One region of the Streptomyces sp. RLA123 genome, then DNA from elsewhere that is predicted to be linked to it. Evidence: riboswitches for the same ligand, from Rfam matches in the RefSeq annotation. Region 1 holds a riboswitch; each other region holds the start of a gene.

Region 1 (7,283 bases):
CCCGCGAGAGCATTCCGGCCATCCCGGAGGAGATCGCCTCCCTGATGGAGGACGTCTCGACCGAGGGCAAGCTCGCCGAGTGACGCCCGGCTCGCGCGGGTTCCCGCGCGAGCCCGCCGGGCACCTGTCACAGGCAGGGTTCCCGCCCGGTCTTTTCCCTAGCCACAGATTTCTCCGAGAGGATCCCCCATGAAGGTCGTCGTCATCGGCGGTACCGGGCTCATCGGCTCGAAGGTCGTCCGCAAGCTCGGCGAACACGGGCACGAAGCCGTCGCGGCCTCGCCCAACACGGGCGTCAACACACTGACGGGAGAGGGCCTCGCCGAGGCTCTCCAGGGCGCGCAGACCGTGATCGACGTCTCCAACTCGCCCTCGTTCGAGGACGAGGCCGTGATGAACTTCTTCCGCACCGCCACCACCAACCTCCTGAGGGCGGCTGCGGAGGCCGGTGTCACCCACTACGTCGCACTCTCCATCGTCGGTACGGACCGGCTCCCGGAGAACGGCTACTTCCGTGCCAAGCTGGCCCAGGAGGAGCTGATCAAGGCGTCGGGCCTCCCGTACTCCGTCGTCCACGCCACGCAGTTCTTCGAGTTCATGAACGGCATCGCGGACTCGGCGACCGAAGGTGACACGGTGCGCGTCGCTCCCGTCAAGTTCCAGCCCATCCACTCCGACGACGTGGCCGCCGCCGTCGCCCGCACAGCGGCCGGCACCCCCCTCGACGGCATGGTGGAGATCGCCGGCCCCGACACGTTCCGGTTCGACGAGCTGGTCCGCGACGTGCTTACCGCCCAGAACGACCCCCGCAAGGTCGTCGCGGACCCGCACGCCCCGTACTTCGGGTCCGAGCTGGAGGATGCCTCGCTCGTGCCCGGTGCCGGCGCGCAGCTCGCCGAGACCCGGTTCGCCGACTGGTTCGCGCAGCAGAAGTGACGTTCACGGATGGCCCCTGCCCGCCGGGAGGCAGGGGCCACCGGCATCTGGGCCGCGGCTTCACCCCGCGGCACGTGCGCGTCCCCACCGGCAGGCCCGGGCGGTGTGCCGACGGGGCGCCCACGGCACGATGGCCCCGGACCCGGCCCGCCCTGCCCGGGAACCTCGTGGAATGGCGTATTTCCGGCAGGGGTCCGCACGACGCGCTGAGCGGCGTCTACCTGATCGACCCCCTCAGGACCACGATCGGTTTCTCCGTCCGGCGCGCGATGATCGCGAACCTGCGCGGAAGGTTCACCGATTTCGAGGGGCTCCTCGCGCTCGACGGACGCCGTCCCCACCGGTCGAGGGCCTACATGAGCGTGCAGACCGGCAGCCTGAGCACGGGCATGCGCGAGCGGGACGCGCAGCTCACCGGCCCCGACTACCTCGACTCCGCGATGTTCCCCCTCATGGCGTTCCGGTCCACCGGCATCGTGCACCTCGGTGAGGACCGGTTCCGTATGTCCGGCAGCCTGCGGATCAAGGACGTCGTCCTGCCCCTGCACATCGACCTCGCATCCGGCAGGGTCGGCAGGGACGCCTACGGGACGCACCGCGTCGGCTTCCAGGGGACGGCGACGCTGCGGCGTTCCGACTGGGGACTCAACCGGAACACGTCACTGGGCGCGCGGGACCTGCTGATCGGCGACACGGTCACGCTGACCCTCGGCATCTGCGCGGTGCGACCCGAGCTGCCGGACGCCCTTTGACGAGGATCGCGGCCGCCCGCCGTGCCGGCCTGCCGCTGCGATGTGACGGCATACGACCGCTTTGACCGTTGGCCCTTCTGTTGTCATGCCCTCCTATCAACGCGCTGAGCAGCGTGATCGGGTTAGTCTGTCCGTCGTACCGGACACGGGGTGCCCCATCCAGGGCTGAGATCACACCCGTCGAACCTGAACCAGTTCGCACTGGCGGAGGGATGTCTTCCATGCCTTTGACGCATGTTCCCGGCGGTCTGCCCGCCGACAGCCGGCAGACCGTCTTCGACGGACGCATGCCGGCGGCCGCCGGCGATCTCCGCATCGAAGCGCACGGCATACGGCCGGTCCCCGAGAGCAACCGCTACGGCGGCCCGGGACGCCTGTTCACCGTGTGGTTCGCACCCAATCTCACGATGACCGGTGTGTTCACCGGCACCATCGGCATAGCCCTCGGCCTGGACTTCGCCACCGCGCTCGCCGCCGTCGTGCTCGGCACCGTGATCGGCGCGGTACCCACGGCCTACCTGGGCACCTGGGGCAGCCGGACCGGTGCGGGCCAGCTGCCGCTGGCCCGGCTCGCCTTCGGCCGGGCCGTCGCGCTGCCCGGCATCCTGCAGTGGCTGTCCTCGGTCGCCTGGGACGCGCTGATCGGGCTCTTCGGCGGTGACGCGCTGGCCCGGCTGTGCGGCCTGCCGTTCTGGCTCGGGGTCCTGGTCATGATGCTCGGGCAGGGCGCTCTCGGCGTCCTGGGCTACGAGGCCATCCACCGGCTCCAGATCGTCATGACCTTCGTGCTCGCCGCCGCGTTCGCGCTGATCGCCTGGAAGCTGCTCGACGGCGTCCACCCGGCTGCCACCGGCTCCGCCCACGGTGCGGACCGGGGCGGCGCGTTCGTCCTGACCAGCACCATCGCGCTGAGTCTGGCCCTGTCCTGGGCTCCGTACGCCAGTGACTTCAGCCGCTACCTGCCACGCGCCACCTCCCGCCCGCGCATGTTCTGGTACACCGTGACCGGCTTGGTGGTGTCCTTCGTGGCCGTCCAGGCCCTCGGGCTGTGGGGCGCGTCCGTCCTGACCGACCAGACCGCCGCGGGCGTGGCCGAACTGCTGGGCGGTGGACCGCTGGGCGCGTTCGGACTGCTCGCCGTGGCCCTGGCGGCCCTGTGCAGCAACGCCATGAACGACTACAGCGGATCCCTGGCCCTCCAGACCGTCGGAGTGCGCGTTCCGCGCCCCGTGGCGGCCGCTTTCGCCGCCGCCCTCGGTTTCCCCCTGGTGCTGTGGATGCACGCCGCGGACACCACCGCCCGCTTCCAGAACGTGCTGCTGTTCGTCGGCTACTGGATTCCCGGGTTCGTGGCAATCGTCATCGTCGACTGGCTGGCCCGGGCACGGGCACGGGAAGGCGCCGACATCGACCTCGCCGCCGAGACCGACCGTCCGCAGCCGGGCCTGCCGGCCGTGCTCGCGTTCGCCGCCGCCTTCGCCGCGGCCGTGCCGTTCATGGACACCAGCCTGTACGTCGGCCCGGTGGCGGAGTCCCTGCACGGCGCGGACCTCTCGTATTACGTGGCGTTCCTCGTGGCCCTCGCGGTGTACGCGCCGCTGCGGCTGCGCCACCGCCCGAAACGCTGAGCCGCCCGCTCGCCCGCGCCCCCTCACGAGCCGGCGCCCGAAGCGGCCGCCGACCGCGTACGCGCCATCGTCCGTCCCCCCAAGGAGCGACACCCCATGCCGCCGACTTCCGCCGCCGATCACATCGCCTTCGCCGCGCAGGCACTGACGCGTGTACGGGCCCACTCCCCGCTGGTCCATTGCCTGACCAACTCGGTGGTGACGGGGTTCACCGCCAACGTCCTGCTGGCGCTGGGCGCTTCGCCCGCCATGGTCGACATTCCCGGGGAGGCCGGTCCGTTCGCCGGGATCGCCTCGGGCGTCCTGGTCAACCTGGGCACCCCGCACGCCGAGCAGCGGTCCGCCATGGTCGAGGCCGCGCAGGCGGCCGTAGCGGCCGGCACTCCGTGGGTGCTCGACCCGGTGGCCGTCGGCGCGCTGCCGGTGCGCACCGCGCTGGCGCGAGAGCTCCTGGAACTGCGGCCGACGGTCGTACGCGGCAACGCCTCGGAGATCATCGCGCTCGCGGGAGCGGGTGGCGGCGGCCGTGGGGTGGACTCCTCCGACGGCGTCGAGGCCGCGGAGGAAGCGGCGCGGCGCCTGGCCGGTGCGACCGGCGGCGTGGTCGCCGTCTCCGGGCCCGTGGACCTCATCACCGACGGCGGGCGCACGGTCCGTATCGCCAACGGTGACGCCTTGCTGACCCGCGTGACGGGTGGTGGCTGTGCGCTGGGCGCCGTAATGGCGGCCTTCGCGGCGGTGGACGAGGACCGGTTCGCCTCGACGGTGGCCGCCGTGACCGCGTACACGGTCGCCGCCGAGCCGGCCGCGAAGGCGGCCTCCGGGCCCGGCAGCTTCGCCGTGGCCTTCCTGGACGCGCTCGCCGCGCTCCGGGAATCGGACATCACCGAGCGGGCGGCGCTGTCGTGACACCGGCCCCGGTCGATCTGTCGGTCTACCTGGTCACGGACGCGGCCCAGTGCGGGTCCCGGGGCCGCGGCGTGGCCGGGACCGTCGCCGCGGCGGTGGCGGGGGGCGTCACCGCGGTGCAGATCCGTGAGAAGCACGCGGACGGCGGGGACTTCCTGCGGACGGTCACAGAGGTGGCCGCGGTCCTCCCGGAGCACGTGGCGTTGATCGTCAACGACCGGGTGGATGTGTTCCTGGCCGCTCGCTCCGCCGGTGTGCGTGTGTCGGGCGTCCACATCGGCCAGTCGGATCTGCCTCCTGCCGCGGTCCGCGAACTGATCGGGGAGCACGCGGTTCTGGGCCTCAGCGCCGCCACCCCCGAGGAACTGCGCGCCGCCGCCCGGGATCCGGCGGGCGTCCACCACGTCGGCATCGGCGCGCTGCACGCGACCCGGACCAAGGCGGACGCTCCGCCCTCGCTCGGCCTCGACGGCTTCGCCCGCCTCGCCCGGCTCAGCACGCTGCCCGCCGTGGCCATCGGCGGCGTCACCCCGGACGACCTCCCCCGCTTGAGGGAGGCCGGGGCCGCGGGGGCGGCCGTGGTGTCCGGCATCTGCGCCGCCGAGGACCCCCGTGCCGCGGCCCGCGCGTACGCCCTCGCCTGGGGCCGCGTGCCGGCTCAGGGTTCGTCCCGCGGATCATGAGCCGAGCCAGGGCCGGACCGAGGCGCGGGCCGGCCAGTGTCCTAAAGGTGTTGACCGCCCCCGGCACGTAGTGCTGGAGTCGGCACGTGGACAGCATCTCCGCCAACCGGCGGCTCTGGAACCGGATCAGCAGCGCCTACCAGCACGAGCACGACCCGCAAATCGGCGCCACACCCCGGCTGTGGGGCATGTACTCCATCCCCGACGCGCACCTGCACGCCCTGGGCGGCGTCACCGGCAAGCGCGTCCTCGAACTCGGCTGCGGCGCCGGCCAGTGGTCCAGGGCGCTCGCCGCCGAGGGCGCCACCGTGGTCGGGCTCGACCTGTCCGAAGCCCAACTCGCCGCAGCGGCCGGGGCGATGGGAGCCGCCCGCTACCCGCTGGTGCAAGGCGCCGCCGAACGACTCCCCTTCGCCGCCGACAGCTTCGACCTGGTGTTCTGCGACTTCGGTGGGCTCAGCTGGGCGCCCCCGCATCTGGCTGTCCCGCAGGCCGCACGCGTCTTGGGCCGAGGCGGGCGCCTGGTGTTCAACGTCGCCAGCCCATGGTTCGAAGCCTGCTACGACGAAGCCGCCGGCCGCGTCACCACGACGCTGCAGCAGGACTACTTCGGGCTGAACACCATCGGCGAAGGCGACGGCGCGACCAGCTATCAGCTCACCTACGGCGACTGGGTCAAGGTCCTGCGCGGCGCGGGTCTCATCATCGACGACCTCATCGAGCCACGGCCCGAACTCGGAACAACCAACGGCTACAACGAAACCGACCCACCCGACTGGGCACACCGCTGGCCGGCGGAACTGCTCTGGGTCACCCACAAACCGTAAGTTCCGCCGCACCGAGACGTGAGGGCATCCCCTCCCCGGACAGGCCCCGGTGGTCTGCACTCGAAGTCCTTCGCTGGCTGACGTGATCGGTGTGGCTGTGCAGGGCCACTTGCAGTCTGGGCAGCGACCTTGGTCGCTGCCCAGTGCTGATGAGGGGTCGTACGGGATCGCTCCCCGCTCTCGGGGGGTCTCCCGATCCTGAGCGGTGCGCCTGCTCGGTCCCTCTGACGTCTCGTTACGCTCAATCCGGGCACCTGGTGACTGCTGCCGGGGCCCGTCGACGTGCCGGGATTCCAGGGCGCCACACGGCCACGGTCCCTCTCCGTGACTACGGGTACAGCTTCTCGCCCTTCGCCAGCATCGCTACGTACTTCTCGATCCGGCGCGCCCGGGTCTCGGCCTTCTTGGCGTCTTGGACCCGGTACAGGATCGCGTAGCGGTTCTGCCGGTCCAATGTCTCGAAGAACGCCGCCGCGGCCGGGTCCGCGGTCAGCGCCGCCGTGAGGTCGTCCGGCACCGTGGCGGTCTTCGCGCCGTCGTAGGCCGCTTCCCAGCGGCCGTCCGCCTTGGCACGGTCGACCTCGGCCTGCCCCGGCGGATGCATCCGGCCCTGCTCGATCAGGGCGGCCACCTTGTCCCGGTTGACCTTGGACCACTTGCTGCGCGGCTTGCGCGGGGTGAACCGCTGGAGCCACCACTGGTCGTCGAACGCGGCCTTCTGGCCGTCGATCCAGCCGTAGCAGAGTGCCACGTCGAGCGCCTGGGCGTAGTCCAGCGCGACGATTCCGGGGCCCTTCTTGCGAAGCTTGAGCCAGATACCGGACGAGACGGCGTGGTTCGTGCCGAGCCATGCCTGGAATGCCTCGGCGGATTCGAATGCAACGGTTTCCAAGTCCTGAGTCACCCCGGCAGCGAACCACACCCGGCCGATTGCCATGACACATTCGGACACAACCTCGGGTGCAGAATGGTGGCGTGTCCGTAGTGCCGACCGCCGCCGAGCGCCACCGGCCGAGAAGACCATCCGATGCCGAGGGCGCCAGGGGCAGCCGACGGCGATCCCGTCAGCCGTCCGTCGCCTGACGGCTGTCCGCGGTTCCACTCCCGAGCCTGCCGACCGGAGGACACGGCCCCTTGCCCGCCGCGTGACGCGGCTGGTCGGTGATCTCCTCGTGCTCGTGGACGACGGGCTTGGGGATCTGGGTGCCCTCGCCGTACAGACCCCGGCTGAGCCTGGCCCGCAGCCGCCGGGCGGGGCCCGCCGTGTCGGCGCTCAGCGGCCGGTACTGCTCGTGCTCGGTCAGGACGCGGAGCTGCTCCGGGCCGAGCGCCTCGTGGACCTCGACGTACTCACCGTTCGGCATGCGTTTGATGATGCCGGTCTCGCGACCGTGCAACACCTTCTCGCGGTCGCCGAGCTGGAGGCCCAGAGCCCAGCGTTTCGTCACCGCGTAGACGACGAAAGGCACGACGAAGAGCCCGGCCCGCACGGCCCATGTCACCGCGTTGACGGAGACGTGGAAACGGGTCGCTATCACGTCGTTGGCC
Region 2 (7,283 bases), 1.9 Mb from region 1:
CCGGGTCGGTGGAGATCACATCGCCGCGCGGGACCTCGCCACTGAACTCCTGGGTCACCCGGCCCGCCGTCAGGCCGGCGGAGGTCAGCTCCTCCCGGGCCCGGCCCAGTGACCTGCCCACCACATCCGGCACCTTCACCTGCTCCGGGCCCCTGGAAACGGTGATGGTGACCGTGCCGTCGTCGCGGATGCGCGTGCCCGGGCCGGGATCGGTGCCGCTGACCTCGCCCTTCGGCGTGGCCGCGTCGAACGCCTCGACCACCTCGACCTTGAGCCCGGCCGCCCGCAGCTGCTTCTCCGCCTCCGCCCGCGCCAGGTTCAGCACCGCGGGGGTCCTGGTGAACTGGCCGTCGTTGATGTACCAGACACCCGCGCCGATGCCGACGACGAGCAGCAGGGCGACCACCGCGGCGATCATGCCCGGCCGGGCCCGCAGCCTGGAGCCGCCGGCTGCCGCGTGCCCGCGGCCGGGGACGGGCTGCCGCCGCGTCGGCTCCGGCGGCATCTCCAGCCGCGTCGTGCGGTGCACCACGGAGGTCGCCTCCTCCGCCCCGGCCGGCGGCACGGGAGCGTGCGCCGTGGGCGGAGCGGCGTCCAGCTGCGCGGGGCTCAGGGCGGCGCGCGTCGTGTGCAGCCGGGCCAGCAGCTCCACCGCGTCCGCGGGACGCAGCGCGGGCCCCCGGGCCGCCGCGCTCGCCACGAGGTCGTCCAGCCGCGGCGCCAGTCCCGGCACAGTGGCCGAGGGCGCGGGGATGTCCTCGTTCAGATGCTGGTAGATCACCTGCATCGGCGTGCCGCCCGCCCGGGGCTTGCCGCCGGTGAGCATTTCGTAGAGCAGCACTCCGCAGGCGTACACGTCGCTGCGCGGGTCGGTCGTGCCGCTCTCGATCTGCTCCGGTGCCATATAGGACACGGTGCCCAGCACGACGCCGGTGGTCGAGGTCGTCGAGGTGTGCGCGTCCACGGCCCTGACCAGGCCGAAGTCCGCCACCTTCACCCGGCCGTCGTCGCCGATGAGGACGTTCTCCGGCTTCATGTCGCGGTGCACCAGGCCCGCCCGGTGCGCGGCGCCGAGGGCCGCCAGCACGGGCTCCAGGATGTCCAGCGCCGCACGGGGCGGCAGCGCGCCCCGGTCGCGCAGCAGGTCCCGGAGAGTGCAGCCGGCGATGTACTCCATCGCCAGGTACACATAGGTGCCGTCGGCACCCTGGTCGTAGATCTGCACCACATTGGCGTGGTCCAGCCGTGCCACGGACTTCGCCTCGCGGATGAAGCGCTCCACGAAGCCGGGCTCGGCCGCCAGCGCCGGGTGCATCACCTTCAGCGCGAGCACACGGTCCAGACGGGTGTCCAGCGCTCGGTAGACCGTCGCCATCCCGCCGACCGCGATCCGGGCTTCCACCCGGTAGCGGCCGTCGAGCGTGCGCCCGACCAGCGGGTCTTGAAGGGTCATATCCACAAACGTGCAGTTTACGGTGTTCGCCTTACCCGCTTGGGCTAACACGGCAACGTTGTGCCGCGGTCGTGCGGTACCGACACGAAACCGTGACGCGGTGCACCGGTCGCCCGCCGGACCACCGCACGTCACCCAGGGTGCGCCGGGCGCGGTGCCTCAGGCGCCGAAGGCCGGCCGCTCCGGGTCGAAGGCGGCGACGCCCTCGGACGGCGAGGAGGCCAGGGCGTGCCGTCGCCGCGGGATGCGGCCCGCACGGTGGGCGAGCCGGCCGGCCTCCACGGCGTGGCGCATGGCCTCGGCCATCAGCACCGGCTCCTGGGCCCGGGTGACCGCGGAGGCGAGCATGACGGCGGCGCACCCCAGCTCCATCGCGAAGGCGGCGTCGGACGCCGTGCCCGCACCCGCGTCGAGGATCACCGGCACGGCGGCCCGCTCCACGATCAGCTCGAAGTTGTGCGGGTTGCGGATGCCGAGGCCGGAGCCGATGGGAGAGCCCAGCGGCATGACCGCGGCGCAGCCGAGGTCCTCCAGCCGGCGGGCCAGCACCGGGTCGTCGCTGGTGTACGGCAGCACCGTGAAGCCGTCGTCGACCAGGGTCTCGGCCGCGTCCAGGAGCTCGACCGGATCGGGCAGCAGCGTGCGCTCGTCCGCGATCACCTCCAGCTTCACCCAGTCCGTGCCCAGCGCCTCCCGGGCCAGCCGGGCGGTGAGGACGGCCTCGCCCGCGGTCCGGCAGCCGGCGGTGTTGGGCAGGACGCGGACGCCTTGGCGGGCCAGCACCGACAGCACGGAGCCCTTGACCGTGGGATCGAGCCGCCGCATGGCGACCGTGGTGAGCTCGGTGCCGGAGGCGAGCAGCGCCTGCTCCAGCACCTCCAGGCTCGGCGCGCCCCCGGTCCCCATGATCAGACGGGAGCCGAAGGCCGTTCCGGCGATGGTCAGCGGGTCGTCGGCCATGTGCGGTCAGCCTCCCTGTACTGCGGTGAGGACCTCGACGCGGTCGCCGTCGCTCAGCGCGGTGGCGGGCCACTGCCCGCGCGGCACCACGGTCTCGTTGAGCGCGGCGGCGACACCGGAGGCGGCGGTGGTCAGCCCGGCGACCAGCCGGTCGAGGGTGAGACCGGGCGTCACCTCGTGCGGCTCGCCGTTGACGGAGACGGTCATCGCGGTCATACGTACTGCTCCTGGGGTGTGAAACGGCCGGGGGAGAAGGGGCGGGCCACCTCGGGCGGTTCCCCGCCCGTCAGCACCTCGGCCATCACGTCGCCGGTGAGCGGGGTGAGCAGCACGCCGTTGCGGTGGTGGCCGGTGGCCACGAGCAGGCCCTCCAGGGCGCTGCGGCCCAGCATCGGGGCGTTGTCGGGGGAGCCGGGCCGCAGTCCCGCGACCGTCTCCACCAGGGGCAGTTCCGTGAGGCCCGGCACCAGCTCGTGGGCGTCGCGCAGCAGCTCGTACACGCCGCCGGCCGTCACCGTGGTGTCCCAGCCCATCTCCTCGCTGGTGGCCCCGACGACCAGTTCGCCGTTCTCCCGCGGCACGAGGTAGACGTGCGCGCCGCGCACCACCGCCCGGACCGTGCGGGACAGGAAGGGCGCGTACGCCGCGGGCACCCGCAGCCGCAGGACCTGGCCCTTCACCGGGCGTACGGGTGGCAGCAGGCGCTCCGGCAGCCCGCCGATCAGGCCGCTGCGGCTCCCGGCGGCCAGCACGGTCTGCCCCGCGGCCAGCGCCGTTCCGTCGTCGAGCACGACGCCGCGCGCCCGGTCGCCGGCGACGTCCACGCCGGTCACCGCGGCGCGGCGGAACACCACCCCGGACAGTTCACAGGCCCGCAGCAGCGCCGCCACCAGCCGCCGCGGGTCGACCTGGTGGTCGCCGTCGACGCGCAGGCCGCCGCGCACGCCGGGCGCGAGCATCGGCTCCAGCCGACGGCACTCCCGGCCGCTCAGCCACTCCGCACGGAGCCCCAAGGAGGTCTGGAACGCGTGCAGTTCGCGCAGCTCGGCCCGGTCGTCGACGTCCAGGGCGACGGCGAGGGTGCCGCACGCCCGGTAGCCGAGGTCCAGGCCCGTGGTCTCCTCCAGCTCGGCCGCGAACGCCGGATAGCGGCGGATCGCGGCGAGGTTCAGGTCGAGCAGGGCCTGCTCGCCGTACTGCAGTTCGGTGACGGGGGCCAGCATCCCGGCTGCCACGAGGGCGGCGCCGCCGCCCGGATCGGGATCGGCGACGACCGTGCGCAATCCGCGCTGGGCCGCCCTCCAGGCGGTGACCAGTCCGATGATCCCGCCACCGATGACGACGACGTCGGACCTGTCATGACCTCGCACGATGTACCGCTCCTCCCTTCGCCGGCATGACCCGGATCAGGTTCGTACGGTCGGCGGCCGGCCAGCCGCCCTCTCAGCCCGGTGCGCCGGGCTCCCGCGAGTGCTTCGACCGCCACTTTAGTACGCACTCCTGGGAGCGAGTAGGGCGCCGCTACCGGGGCGCGCGCCGCGCGGCGTTACGGTGATCGCGTGACCAGCAGCAGCGAGCAGCGAGCCGTCGTCGTCGGGGCCGGGATGGCCGGGGTGCAGACCGCCGTGTCCCTGCGCGAGCAGGGGTGGGGCGGCACGATCACGCTGATCGGCGCGGAGCGGCATCCGCCCTACGACCGGCCCCCGCTGTCCAAGGGCGTCCTCTTCGGCGCCGACGAGGGTCCGGGCGCGCTGCTGGACGTGGACTTCGGCGGTATCGGCGTCGAGCTGCTCCTCGGCCGGCACGCGAGCGCGCTGCGCGCGGAGGAGCGCCGACTGCTCACGGACGCGGGCCCGGTGGAGTACGACAAGCTCGTCCTGGCCAGCGGCGCCGAACCGGTCACGCTGCCCGGCAGCGAGGGTGTGCCCGGCGTGCACGTACTGCGCACCCTGGACGACGCCGCCCGGCTGCGGCCCGTCCTGGAGGCGCGGAACACGGTCGTCGTGGTCGGCGCGGGCTGGATCGGCGCCGAGTTCGCCACCGCCGCCCGGCACGCGGGCTGTGCCGTGACCGTCGTCGAGGCCGCCGACCGGCCCCTGGCGGGTGTGCTGCCCGAGCGGATCGCCGACCGGATGCGCGGCTGGTACGCGGAGGCGGACGTCGCACTGCGCACGGGCGCCTCCGTCGCCGCGGTCGAGCCCGGCCTCGTGCGGCTCGCCGACGGCAGCGTGATCGCCGCGGAGGCCGTCGTCGTCGGCATCGGGGCCCGGCCGGCGACGGGATGGCTGGCCGGCTCCGGGGTCGACCTCGGCCCGGACCGGGCGGTACTCGCCGACGACCGGCTGCGCACCTCCGTGCCCGACGTGTACGCCGTCGGGGACTGCGCCTCCTTCCCCTCCGCCCGCTACGGGGAGCGGCTGCTCATCCATCACTGGGACAACGCGGTCCAGGGACCCCGCACCGCGGCCGCCAACATTCTGGGCGGCGACGAGGTCTACGACCCCGTCCCGTACTTCTGGTCCGAGCAGTTCGGGCGCTTCGTCCAGTACGCGGGACACCACGTCGACTCCGACGAGATGCTGCTGCGGGGCGACCCGGAGGGCCTCGCCTGGTCCGTGCTGTGGCTGCGCGGCGATGTGCTCGTCGCCCTGTTCGCGGTGGGCCGTCCGCGCGACCTGGCACAGGCCCGCAAGCTCATCGCCCGGGATGCCCGTCTCGACCGGACCCTGGTGGCCGACCCCGCGGTGCAGCTCCGGGCCGCCGTCCTGTGACGCTCCGGACGCGGCCGGACGGCCGGTCGGCCCGCCGTCGGCAGCACCTTCCGGAGCGCCCCGCGTGCCCCTGGTGGACGCCACGAGTACCGCGGTACGGGTCCGGGATGGCACGCTTGTCCTGTGACCGAGATCGACGCAAAGATTGATGCCCTCGTACCCTCCTGGCTGAACGTCCCCGACATCGCCGAGCAGCTCGACGTGGAGGTGACCCGGGTCCGCCAGCTGATCAAGGAAGGACAGCTCATCGCGGTGCGCCGCGGGGAGAACAGGGTGCTGATGGTCCCAGCCGACTTCATCGGCGACGGGAAGATCGTGAAGGGCCTCGCCGGCACGCTCAACCTGCTCAAGGACGACGGGTTCAGCGACGAGGAAGCCCTGGAGTGGCTGTTCACCCCCGACGAGAGCCTGCCCGGCACTCCGGTGCAGGCCCTGTGCGAGAACCGCGGGACCGAGGTGAAGCGCCGGGCCCAGGCGCTGGCCGTCTGAGCGGCCCCGCCCCTCCACCGCACCCACCGCGGGCGCTGCCCGTACCGTACGCACCGCAGCCAACGCTTGCACCGCACGTACTGCACGAACCGCATGTACTGCACGAAACGCACGAGCCGCACCTGAGGGGGACCCCACCGCATGAGCATCCGCGCGCGGCTCGCCGACGCCCGGCTCTACCTGTGCACCGACGCCCGCCGGCGCCAGGGAGGCATCGCGGAGTTCGCCGCCTTCGCGGACGCCGTGCTGGCCTCCGGGGTCGACGTCGTGCAGCTGCGCGACAAGGGCATCGAGGCCCGCGAGGAACTGGAGTACCTCGCGGTCCTCGGTGACGCGTGCCGGCGGCACGGGGCCCTCCTTGCGGTCAACGACCGCGCGGATGTGGCGCACGCGGCCGGTGCCGACGTCCTGCACCTGGGCCAGGGCGACCTGCCGGTCCCAGCCGCGCGGGCGATCCTCGGTTCCGGCGGGGACTCCCCGGTCGTCGGACGGTCCTGCCACTCCGAGTCCGAGGCGGCCGCGGCCGCCGTGGAGCCCGGTGCGGACTACTTCTGCACCGGGCCGGTGTGGCCCACCCCGACCAAGCCCGGCCGTCCCGCGCCGGGGCTCGGCCTCGTCCGGTACGCGGCGGGGCTCGGTACGGACCGGCCGTGGTTCGCGATCGGCGGCATCGACCTGGAGAACGTCGGGCAGGTGCTGGACGCGGGCGCCCGGCGGGTCGTCGTGGTCCGGGCCGTCACCGAGGCCGAGGACCCCGGCGCCGCCGCCTCCGAGCTGGCCAAACGGGTCCGCTCGTACACCGGCTGAGCGGCGCGCGCCGGCGTCCCGGACGGCGGGCGCCCCGTAGGGCGTGCCCGGCCTGTCCAGGGAGTGAACATTTCCCCGCGTCCTGTTGGGGCCCGCAGGCCCCCGCGGCTAGCCTGAGGCGCATGGCCCTCGGAACCGCTTCCACCAGGACTGATCACGCGGTCACCATTCGCGAACTGCTGGCCTCGGGGCAGCGCTCGTACTCCTTCGAGTTCATGGCACCGAGGACCGAGAAGGGCGAGCGGACGCTCTGGGACGCCATCCGCCGCATCGAGGCGGTCGGCCCCACCTTTGTCTCCGTCACCTACGGCGCGGGCGGCACCTCCCGCTCCGGCACCGTCCGGGCGACCGAGCGCATCGCCTCCGACACGACCCTCACCCCCGTGGCGCATCTGACCGCGGTCGACCACTCCGTCGCCGAGCTGCGCAACATCATCGGCCAGTACGCCGACGCCGGGATCCGCAACATGCTCGCGCTGCGCGGCGACCCGCCCGGCGACCCGCTCGGGGAGTGGCAGCGGCACCCCGAGGGCGTGGACTACGCCTACGAACTCGTCCGGCTCATCAAGGAGTCGGGCGACTTCTGCGTCGGTGTCGCGGCCTTCACGGAGATGCACCCGCGCTCGACCGACTGGGAGAGTGATACGCGTCACTTCATCGCGAAGTGCCGTGCGGGCGCCGACTACGCCATCACCCAGATGTTCTTCGACGCCGAGGACTACCTGCGGCTGCGTGACCGGGTCGGGAAGGGCGGTTGCGAGACGCCGATCATCCCGGAGATCATGCCGGTCACGAACGTGCGC
Region 3 (7,283 bases), 5.2 Mb from region 1:
GCGCGGTCCCGAACGCGCGGCGCGCGGCGCGGTGTTGGGGTTCCCGGCTCGCTGGGGGTTTGCGTCAGGTACGACGGAGGGCGGCCTTGCGCAGGCCGTAGACGGCGGCGCCGGCGGCGATCACCGCGCCGCCCGTGAGGACCGAGGCCGTGGGGAGCGCGAAGGCCAGGACGAGGCAGCCGGCCGCGCCGGTGATCGGCACGACGCGGACGGGACGGCCCTCGGCGGGGCTGAGGGTCCAGGCGGAGGCGTTGGCGATGGCGTAGTAGGCCAGCACGCCGAAGGAGGAGAAGCCGATCGCGCCGCGTACGTCCGTGGTGGCGGCCAGGACGGCGACGACCGCGCCGACGGCGAGTTCGGCGCGGTGCGGGACCTGGAAGCGGGGGTGGACGGCGGCGAGGGCGTGCGGCAGGTGCCGGTCGCGGGCCATCGCCAAAGTGGTGCGCGAGACGCCCAGGATCAGGGCGAGCAGCGAGCCGAGCGCGGCCACCGCCGCGCCGGCCCGTACGACGGGCGCCAGGGCGGGCACCCCGGCCGACCGCACGGCCTCGACCAGAGGGGCGGAAGTGCGGGCGAGGCCGCCGGGACCGAGGACGAGCAGGACGCAGACGGCGACGGCCGCGTAGACGACCAGGGTGATGCCGAGCGCTAGCGGGATCGCGCGCGGAATGGTCTTCCGCGGGTCGCGGACCTCCTCGCCGAGGGTGGCGATGCGCGCGTACCCGGCGAAGGCGAAGAACAGCAGCCCGGCTGCCTGGAGGACTCCGCCGAAGGAGGCGTCGGCGCCGACGTCGAGGCGGGCCGCGTCCACGGTGCCGGAGGTGAGGCAGGCGGTGACCACCGCGCCGAGCACCGCCAGGACGACCGCGACGATCGCCCTGGTCAGCAATGCGGACTTCTGTACCCCTGTGTAGTTCACCGCGGTGAGCGCGACCACGGCGGCGACCGCGACAGCGTGCGCCTGGCCCGGCCAGACGTAGGAGCCCACGGTCAGGGCCATCGCCGCGCAGGAGGCGGTCTTGCCGACGACGAAGCCCCAGCCGGCCAGATAACCCCAGAAGTCCCCGAGCCTCTCGCGGCCGTACACATAGGTGCCGCCCGACTGCGGATAGCGGGCCGCCAGCCTGGCCGAGGAGGTCGCGTTGCAGTACGCCACCGCTGCCGCGAGGGCGAGGCCGAGCAGCAAACCGGACCCGGCCACTGCGGCGGCCGGGGCGAGAGCGGCGAAGATCCCCGCTCCGATCATCGAGCCGAGCCCGATCAGCACGGCGTCCGACACCCCAAGGTGCCGCTTCAGCTCCCCGGTGCCGGTGGCGGCCGACGTGCTCATCACTCACTCCCCAGTTCACCGGCGCCCGAGCCGGTTGGCATTGCCGTACCGGCGCACGATAGCGGCACGAGGTGGACGGCTTCTGACCATGGCCGCGCGGCGGTGTGTGACGGTCTTCGCGTACGCGTGCCCCGGCCCTGTCGCGGAAGGCGAGTGCGGGCACCGACACCGTTCGCGCAGCGGTCCGGAGGGGTGAACCTTCGCCTGCGCCGCACCCAGCGGGCGCTTTGCGGGACCCGGCACGTGAGTTGGGGCATGCACGGAGATCGGGGTGGTGACCATGCAGCCGCGCTGCCGGGTGGCCCGGCCGGAGCAGGGTCCCGGGAGTGCGCCACCGCGCCTTCGGTCCCGGTCGCGAAAACCGAGCGACAACGTGCGGCGGCTTCAGTACCGTCCGCCGCATGGACGCAGACTCCACCAACCTGACGTGGCGACCGCTCACCATCGGGGACGCGAAGGCGTCGGCCGAGCTTCTCAAGGCCATGGAGGCCGAGGACAGGACCGGTGAGCACTACGACGAGGAGGACACCCTCCAGGAACTGGTGGATCCTCACGCGGACCTGCAGCGCGCGAGCCTGGCTGCCTTCGACGGCCACGTGATGGTCGGCTACGTCAAGGCCACCTACAAGCCGACCGCCGAGGAGACGCACCGGGTCATGGTCGACGGCGGGGTGCACCCGGACTACCGTCGCCGGGGCGTCGGCACCGTGTTGCTGGAGGCCGGGACAGCGGGCGCGAAGGCGTTGCACGCGCAGCATCACCCGACGCTCAAGCTCGTGGTCGAGGCCCAGCAGTGCGAGCACGTCCCTGGCGCGGCCCGGCTCTTCCGCTCCCAGGGGTTCGCGCCGGCCCGCTACTCCCAGTCCATGGAGCACCCGCTGCGCGACGCGATCCCGGACACGGCGATCCCCGACGGCTTGCGGGTCGAGCCGTGGTCGGAGCAGAACGACGAGGAGTTCCGGATGATCCGGAACGAGGCGTTCAAGGACCACTGGGGCAGCGTCCCGGTGCCCGTGGACGCCTGGAAGAACAAGATCACCAATCACAGCTTCCGGCCCGAGGTCAGCTTTCTGCTCCGGAACGCGGCGAACGGAGCCCCAGCGGGCATGCTGGTGACCATGTCGTGGGACGCCGACACGGCGGCCACCGGCGTGCGCGAGGCCTACTTCATGCTCATCGGGACGCTCCGGGAATACCGCAAGCGCGGAGTCGCCGGCGGGCTGATCGCGCACGCGCTGCGCAGCGCCGCCGCTCATGGTTACGGGAAGGCCAGCCTGAGCGTGGACTCGGCGAATCCCAGTGGGGCGTTCGGGATCTACGAGAAGGCCGGGTTCGTGTCCAAAGATCGGTACGTGCGGTGGGCGCTCGACGTCCAGTGACCGGGGTACGTGGTGTCGCAGGGATCATCGCCCGTGGGGATCGACATGCTTGTCGGTGCGTCAGCGGCTGCTGTTACCCCCGGTGCAGGGCTGCATGATCAGCCAATCAGGGCCCGATGACGTGATGGCAGCGGACAAACGACTACGCCCTGCACGGCTCCACGAGTTGGCTGGGCGCCATCAGCACCACCTCCGTCAGGCTGGCCGCTGGACGGAGACGGAACTGGGCCTCGTGTGGGATGAGAAGAACCTGTGATGTCTGGGCGGATGAAGGGCCACGATGGTGAGATGCCGTCGCCCGAACTCACTGAGGATGAATACGAGAGATCTGTCGAAAGTCTGCGCGCCTTGCGGAGGTGACCTATCACCCGCTGAGCTGCGGTGACGATGGGACCGAGGTCGAGGAGTGGGACTTCGGGCCGTGGCACCAGCCCACGATGGGCGTCGGCTTGCTCACCGAGGACGGCACGCGGTACTCAGCGGTGTGGGGCCATAGTTTCGAGTCCTTCGGCCTGGAGGTCTTCCGAGAGCCCATGGCCGACCGCCTGACGACCCATGGGACCCCGGTCGAGCGTGTAAAGCGGTGCTCGGGCTCATCGCCGAAGCCCGACTTCTTGACGCGGCCGGCTGTCGAGCTCAAGCCAGGGCGGGTCAGCCGTCGAACCAGACGACCAGGCGGACGCCCTCGTCGCCGTGCAGGTTCGCCAGTGTTCGCATCACCGACCAGACGGGGGCCCAGTCCCTGTCCGGCACGGCATCCTTGCGGCGGAGGCGGCCGATGCGGAAGAGGCGGTCGCCGTCCGGCCACTCGGTGCCCTCGGCGTAGACCCTGCCCGCGTGGTAGAGGGTGTCGTGGTCGGTATGACCGGAGAGCTCGGCGAAGCGGGTGAGGCCGGAGTTCTGCCCGTGCATCACCCAGGTCCCGTCTGGGCTACGGCGGTACTCGTGAATGCAGTCGTCGACCTCGTTCGCGATCTCCTCCCAGTCCGCGGCCTTCAGTTCCGCCCAGGTGATCCAGGACGCGTCGGGCAGGTCCGAGCCGCAGGATTCGAAGTCGGCGAGGGTCTCCCGCGACACGTCGGACGGAAGGCCGCGGAGATCGGCAAGCGGGCGGAAGGAGGTGGTGTCGCGGACACCGAACAGGGACCCGAAGGCGACGTAGGAGCGCCCGTTGTAGAGATGCATGAGGTCGATGGCCCTGAACCAGACGCGGTCGTCTTCGTCCAGCCAGTGATCCCAGCGGCACTCTATGAACCCGTATATGTCCGTCCCCATGACGGGAATTGTTCTTCGTCGGGGCGAGGAGCGCGACGGGATTTCGGCGCGCCGGCGCCCGGACGGGCGTGTGGGCTGCTCGCAGTCGCCCCCTCGCGGCGCGGACCGCGTCGTCCGGGCCGTCTGCGGGCCGTGAAAGGTCGGTCAAGGCCGGCCGAGGTCGGCAGGGGACACCGGAGAGTGACGGGGGCCTCACCCATCCGACCTGGGGCGCCCCAAACGATCTGCGACACTGGACGGACCATGCCTGCACCTGGAGAACTCACTTTCGTCGCGCCGCGCGCCGCCAAGAAGCCGCCGCGGCACCTTGCCGACCTCACGCCCGACGAGCGGCGGGAGGTGGTCGCGGAGCTGGGGGAGAAGCCGTTCCGGGCCAAGCAGCTGTCGCAGCACTATTTCGCGCGGTACGCGGACGACCCGGCCGCGTGGACGGACATTCCTGCGGCGGCGCGCGGGAAGCTGGCGGAGGGGCTGCTGCCGGACCTGATGTCGGTCGTGCGGCACAGCAGCACCGACAACGACACGACGCGCAAGACGCTGTGGCGGCTGTTCGACGGGACGCTGGTCGAGTCGGTGCTGATGCGCTACCCGGACCGCGTGACGATGTGCATCAGCTCCCAGGCGGGCTGCGGCATGAATTGCCCGTTCTGCGCGACCGGGCAGGCCGGGCTGGACCGGAACCTGTCCACCGGTGAGATCGTGCACCAGATCGTGGCGGGCATGCGCGCGCTGCGCGACGGGGAGATCCCGGGCGGGCCGGCGCGGCTGTCGAACATCGTCTTCATGGGCATGGGCGAGCCGCTGGCCAACTACAAGCGGGTGGTGGGCGCCATCCGCCGGCTCACCGACCCCGAGCCGGACGGGCTGGGGCTGTCGCAGCGGGGCATCACCGTCTCCACGGTCGGCCTGGTGCCGGCGATGCTGCGTTTCGCCGACGAGGGCTTCAAGTGCCGGCTCGCGGTGTCGCTGCACGCGCCCGACGACGAGCTCCGCGACACCCTGGTGCCGGTGAACACGCGCTGGAAGGTGCGCGAGGTGCTGGACGCCGCGTGGCACTACGCGGACGTGTCCGGGCGCCGCGTGTCGATCGAGTACGCGCTGATCCGGGACATCAACGACCAGGCGTGGCGCGCCGATCGGCTGGGCCGGCTCCTCAAGGGAAAGCGCGTGCACGTCAACCTGATCCCGCTCAACCCGACGCCGGGCTCGAAGTGGACCGCGTCGCGGCCCGAGGACGAGCGGGCGTTCGTCGCGGCCCTGGAGGCGCACGGCGTGCCGGTGACCGTGCGGGACACCCGGGGCCAGGAGATCGACGGGGCCTGCGGGCAGCTGGCGGCTTCCGAGCGCTGACAGGCGCTTGCTAGGGTGACGGTCGTCTGTGGCTGTTTGCCGTGGACGATCGACAAGAGAACATCCGACAGGGGAGCGCACACAGCGCTGAGAGTGCGGCACGGCCGCAGACCCTCGAACCTGATCCGGGTCATACCGGCGTAGGGAGTCACTTGATGAGCACCATCCGTCGGCGTGCCGCCGGCACCGCCCTCGTTGTCGCGCTCGGCGCGGCATCCCTCGCGGCCTGCGGCGGAGGCGATGATTCCGCCGGCAGCGCCTCCAAGACCGTCACCCTGGTCAGCCACGACTCCTTCGCCGCCTCCAAGGCCGTGCTGCAGGAGTTCACGCGGCAGACTGGTTTCACGGTGAAGGTACTGCGCGGCGGCGACGCCGGCGCGGCGGTCAATCAGGCCGTGCTGTCCAAGGGCAACCCGCAGGGCGACGTCTTCTTCGGCGTCGACAACACCCTGCTCTCCCGCGCCCTGGACAACGGCCTGTTCACGCCGTACGAGGCGAAGGACCTCGACAAGGTCCCCGCCGCCCTCCAGCTCGACGCCGCACAGCACCGCGTCACGCCCATCGACTTCGGCGACGTGTGCGTCAACTACGACCGCGCCTGGTTCACCGCGCACAAGGTGCCCGTCCCGCAGACCTTCGACGACCTGGTCAAGCCGGAGTACAAGGACCTGCTGGTCACGGAGAACGCCGCGACCTCCTCCCCGGGCCTGGCTTTCCTGCTGGCCACCACCGCGAAGTACGGCGACGAGGGCTGGCAGGACTACTGGACGAAGCTGAAGGCCAACGGCGTCCAGGTCGTCGACGGCTGGGAGCAGGCCTACTACGACGACTTCTCCGGCGCGGGCGGCGGCAGGGGCGACAAGCCGCTGGTCGTGTCGTACGCGTCCAGCCCGCCCGCCGAGGTGCTCGCGCTGAAGAAGCAGCCCCAGGAGGGGCCGACGGGGGTGGCGACGGCCACCTGCTTCCGGCAGATCGAGTTCGCCGGGCTGCTGGACGGCGCGAAGAACAGCGAGGGCGGCAAGGCGCTCGTCGACTTCCTGCTGAGCCGCACCTTCCAGGAGGACATGCCGCTCAGCATGTTCGTCAACCCCGCCCGGGACGACGCGAAGCTGCCCGAGGTCTTCACGAAGTACGCGCCCGCGATCGGCGATTCCGCAACCGTCGAGCCGAAGAAGATCGCCGAAAACCGTGAGCAGTGGGTCAAGACGTGGTCCTCGCTCGTGCTGAAGTAACCGGAGCGACCCGCAGGAGGGCGGCCGCCCTGCGGCCGCACGCCGTACGGCTCGGCCTGATGGCCGTGCCGGCCGCCTTCTTCGCGGTGTTCTTCGGATACCCGGTCGCCGCCATCGTCACCCGCGGGCTCCGCGAGGGCGGCCGATGGCGCCTGGGCCGGTTCGCGGACGTGCTGGGCGACCCCGACATCCTGCACGTGCTGTGGTTCACCTGCTGGCAGGCGGCCGCCTCGACCGCGCTCACCCTGGCGATCGCCCTGCCGGGCGCCTATGTGTTCGCGCGCTTCGACTTCCCCGGGCGGCATCTGCTGCGGGCGGTGGTGACCGTGCCCTTCGTGCTGCCCACGGTGGTCGCCGGCTCGGCGTTCCTCGCGCTGCTGGGCCGGGGCGGGCTGCTGGACGAGCTGTGGGGCGTGCGTCTGGACACCACCGTGTGGGCGATCCTGCTGGCGCACGTCTTCTTCAACTATGCCGTGGTCGTACGCACCGTGGGCGGCCTGTGGTCGCAGCTCGACCCTCGGCAGGAGGAGGCCGCCCGGGTGCTGGGCGCCGGGCGGTTCGGCGCGTGGCGGCGAGTGACGCTGCCCGCGCTCGCGCCGGCCGTGGCGGCGGCCGCGGTCATGGTGTTCCTCTTCACCTTCACGTCCTTCGGGGTGGTGCAGATCCTCGGCGGGCCCGCCTACTCCACCCTGGAGGTGGAGATCTACCGTGAGACGG

Evidence for each region. A riboswitch is a leader RNA that binds a small molecule or an ion and turns the genes downstream of it on or off. The one in region 1 is predicted to bind thiamine pyrophosphate.
Region 2: linked by a shared signal. The riboswitch ahead of thiO (glycine oxidase ThiO) and the one ahead of RV983_RS35350 (purine-cytosine permease family protein) in region 1 are both predicted to bind thiamine pyrophosphate.
Region 3: linked by a shared signal. The riboswitch ahead of RV983_RS11315 (thiamine ABC transporter substrate-binding protein) and the one ahead of RV983_RS35350 (purine-cytosine permease family protein) in region 1 are both predicted to bind thiamine pyrophosphate.

Annotation. Positions count from the first base shown of each region.
Region 1 covers NZ_JBWDOR010000003.1:7,725,332-7,732,614, reverse strand. Annotated here, with positions in the region: gene RV983_RS35365 (FAD-binding protein) at 1-83, shown strand, start outside; gene RV983_RS35360 (SDR family oxidoreductase) at 190-936, shown strand; gene RV983_RS35355 (YceI family protein) at 1,104-1,688, shown strand; TPP riboswitch at 1,825-1,918, shown strand; gene RV983_RS35350 (purine-cytosine permease family protein) at 1,910-3,316, shown strand; gene thiM (hydroxyethylthiazole kinase) at 3,413-4,225, shown strand; gene thiE (thiamine phosphate synthase) at 4,222-4,908, shown strand; gene RV983_RS35335 (class I SAM-dependent methyltransferase) at 4,995-5,735, shown strand; gene RV983_RS35330 (YdeI/OmpD-associated family protein) at 6,064-6,672, opposite strand; partial or broken gene qcrB (cytochrome bc1 complex cytochrome b subunit) at 6,881-7,283, opposite strand, start outside.
Region 2 covers NZ_JBWDOR010000003.1:5,801,690-5,808,972, forward strand. Annotated here, with positions in the region: gene pknB (Stk1 family PASTA domain-containing Ser/Thr kinase) at 1-1,453, opposite strand, end outside; gene RV983_RS26485 (thiazole synthase) at 1,613-2,413, opposite strand; gene thiS (sulfur carrier protein ThiS) at 2,420-2,620, opposite strand; gene thiO (glycine oxidase ThiO) at 2,626-3,783, opposite strand; TPP riboswitch at 3,779-3,891, opposite strand; gene RV983_RS26500 (NAD(P)/FAD-dependent oxidoreductase) at 3,973-5,184, shown strand; gene RV983_RS26505 (Rv2175c family DNA-binding protein) at 5,308-5,673, shown strand; gene thiE (thiamine phosphate synthase) at 5,815-6,480, shown strand; gene metF (methylenetetrahydrofolate reductase [NAD(P)H]) at 6,603-7,283, shown strand, end outside.
Region 3 covers NZ_JBWDOR010000003.1:2,544,700-2,551,982, reverse strand. Annotated here, with positions in the region: gene RV983_RS11335 (APC family permease) at 65-1,330, opposite strand; gene RV983_RS11330 (GNAT family N-acetyltransferase) at 1,732-2,709, shown strand; gene RV983_RS11325 (hypothetical protein) at 3,361-3,984, opposite strand; gene rlmN (dual-specificity RNA methyltransferase RlmN) at 4,228-5,334, shown strand; TPP riboswitch at 5,394-5,498, shown strand; gene RV983_RS11315 (thiamine ABC transporter substrate-binding protein) at 5,490-6,566, shown strand; gene RV983_RS11310 (ABC transporter permease) at 6,626-7,283, shown strand, end outside.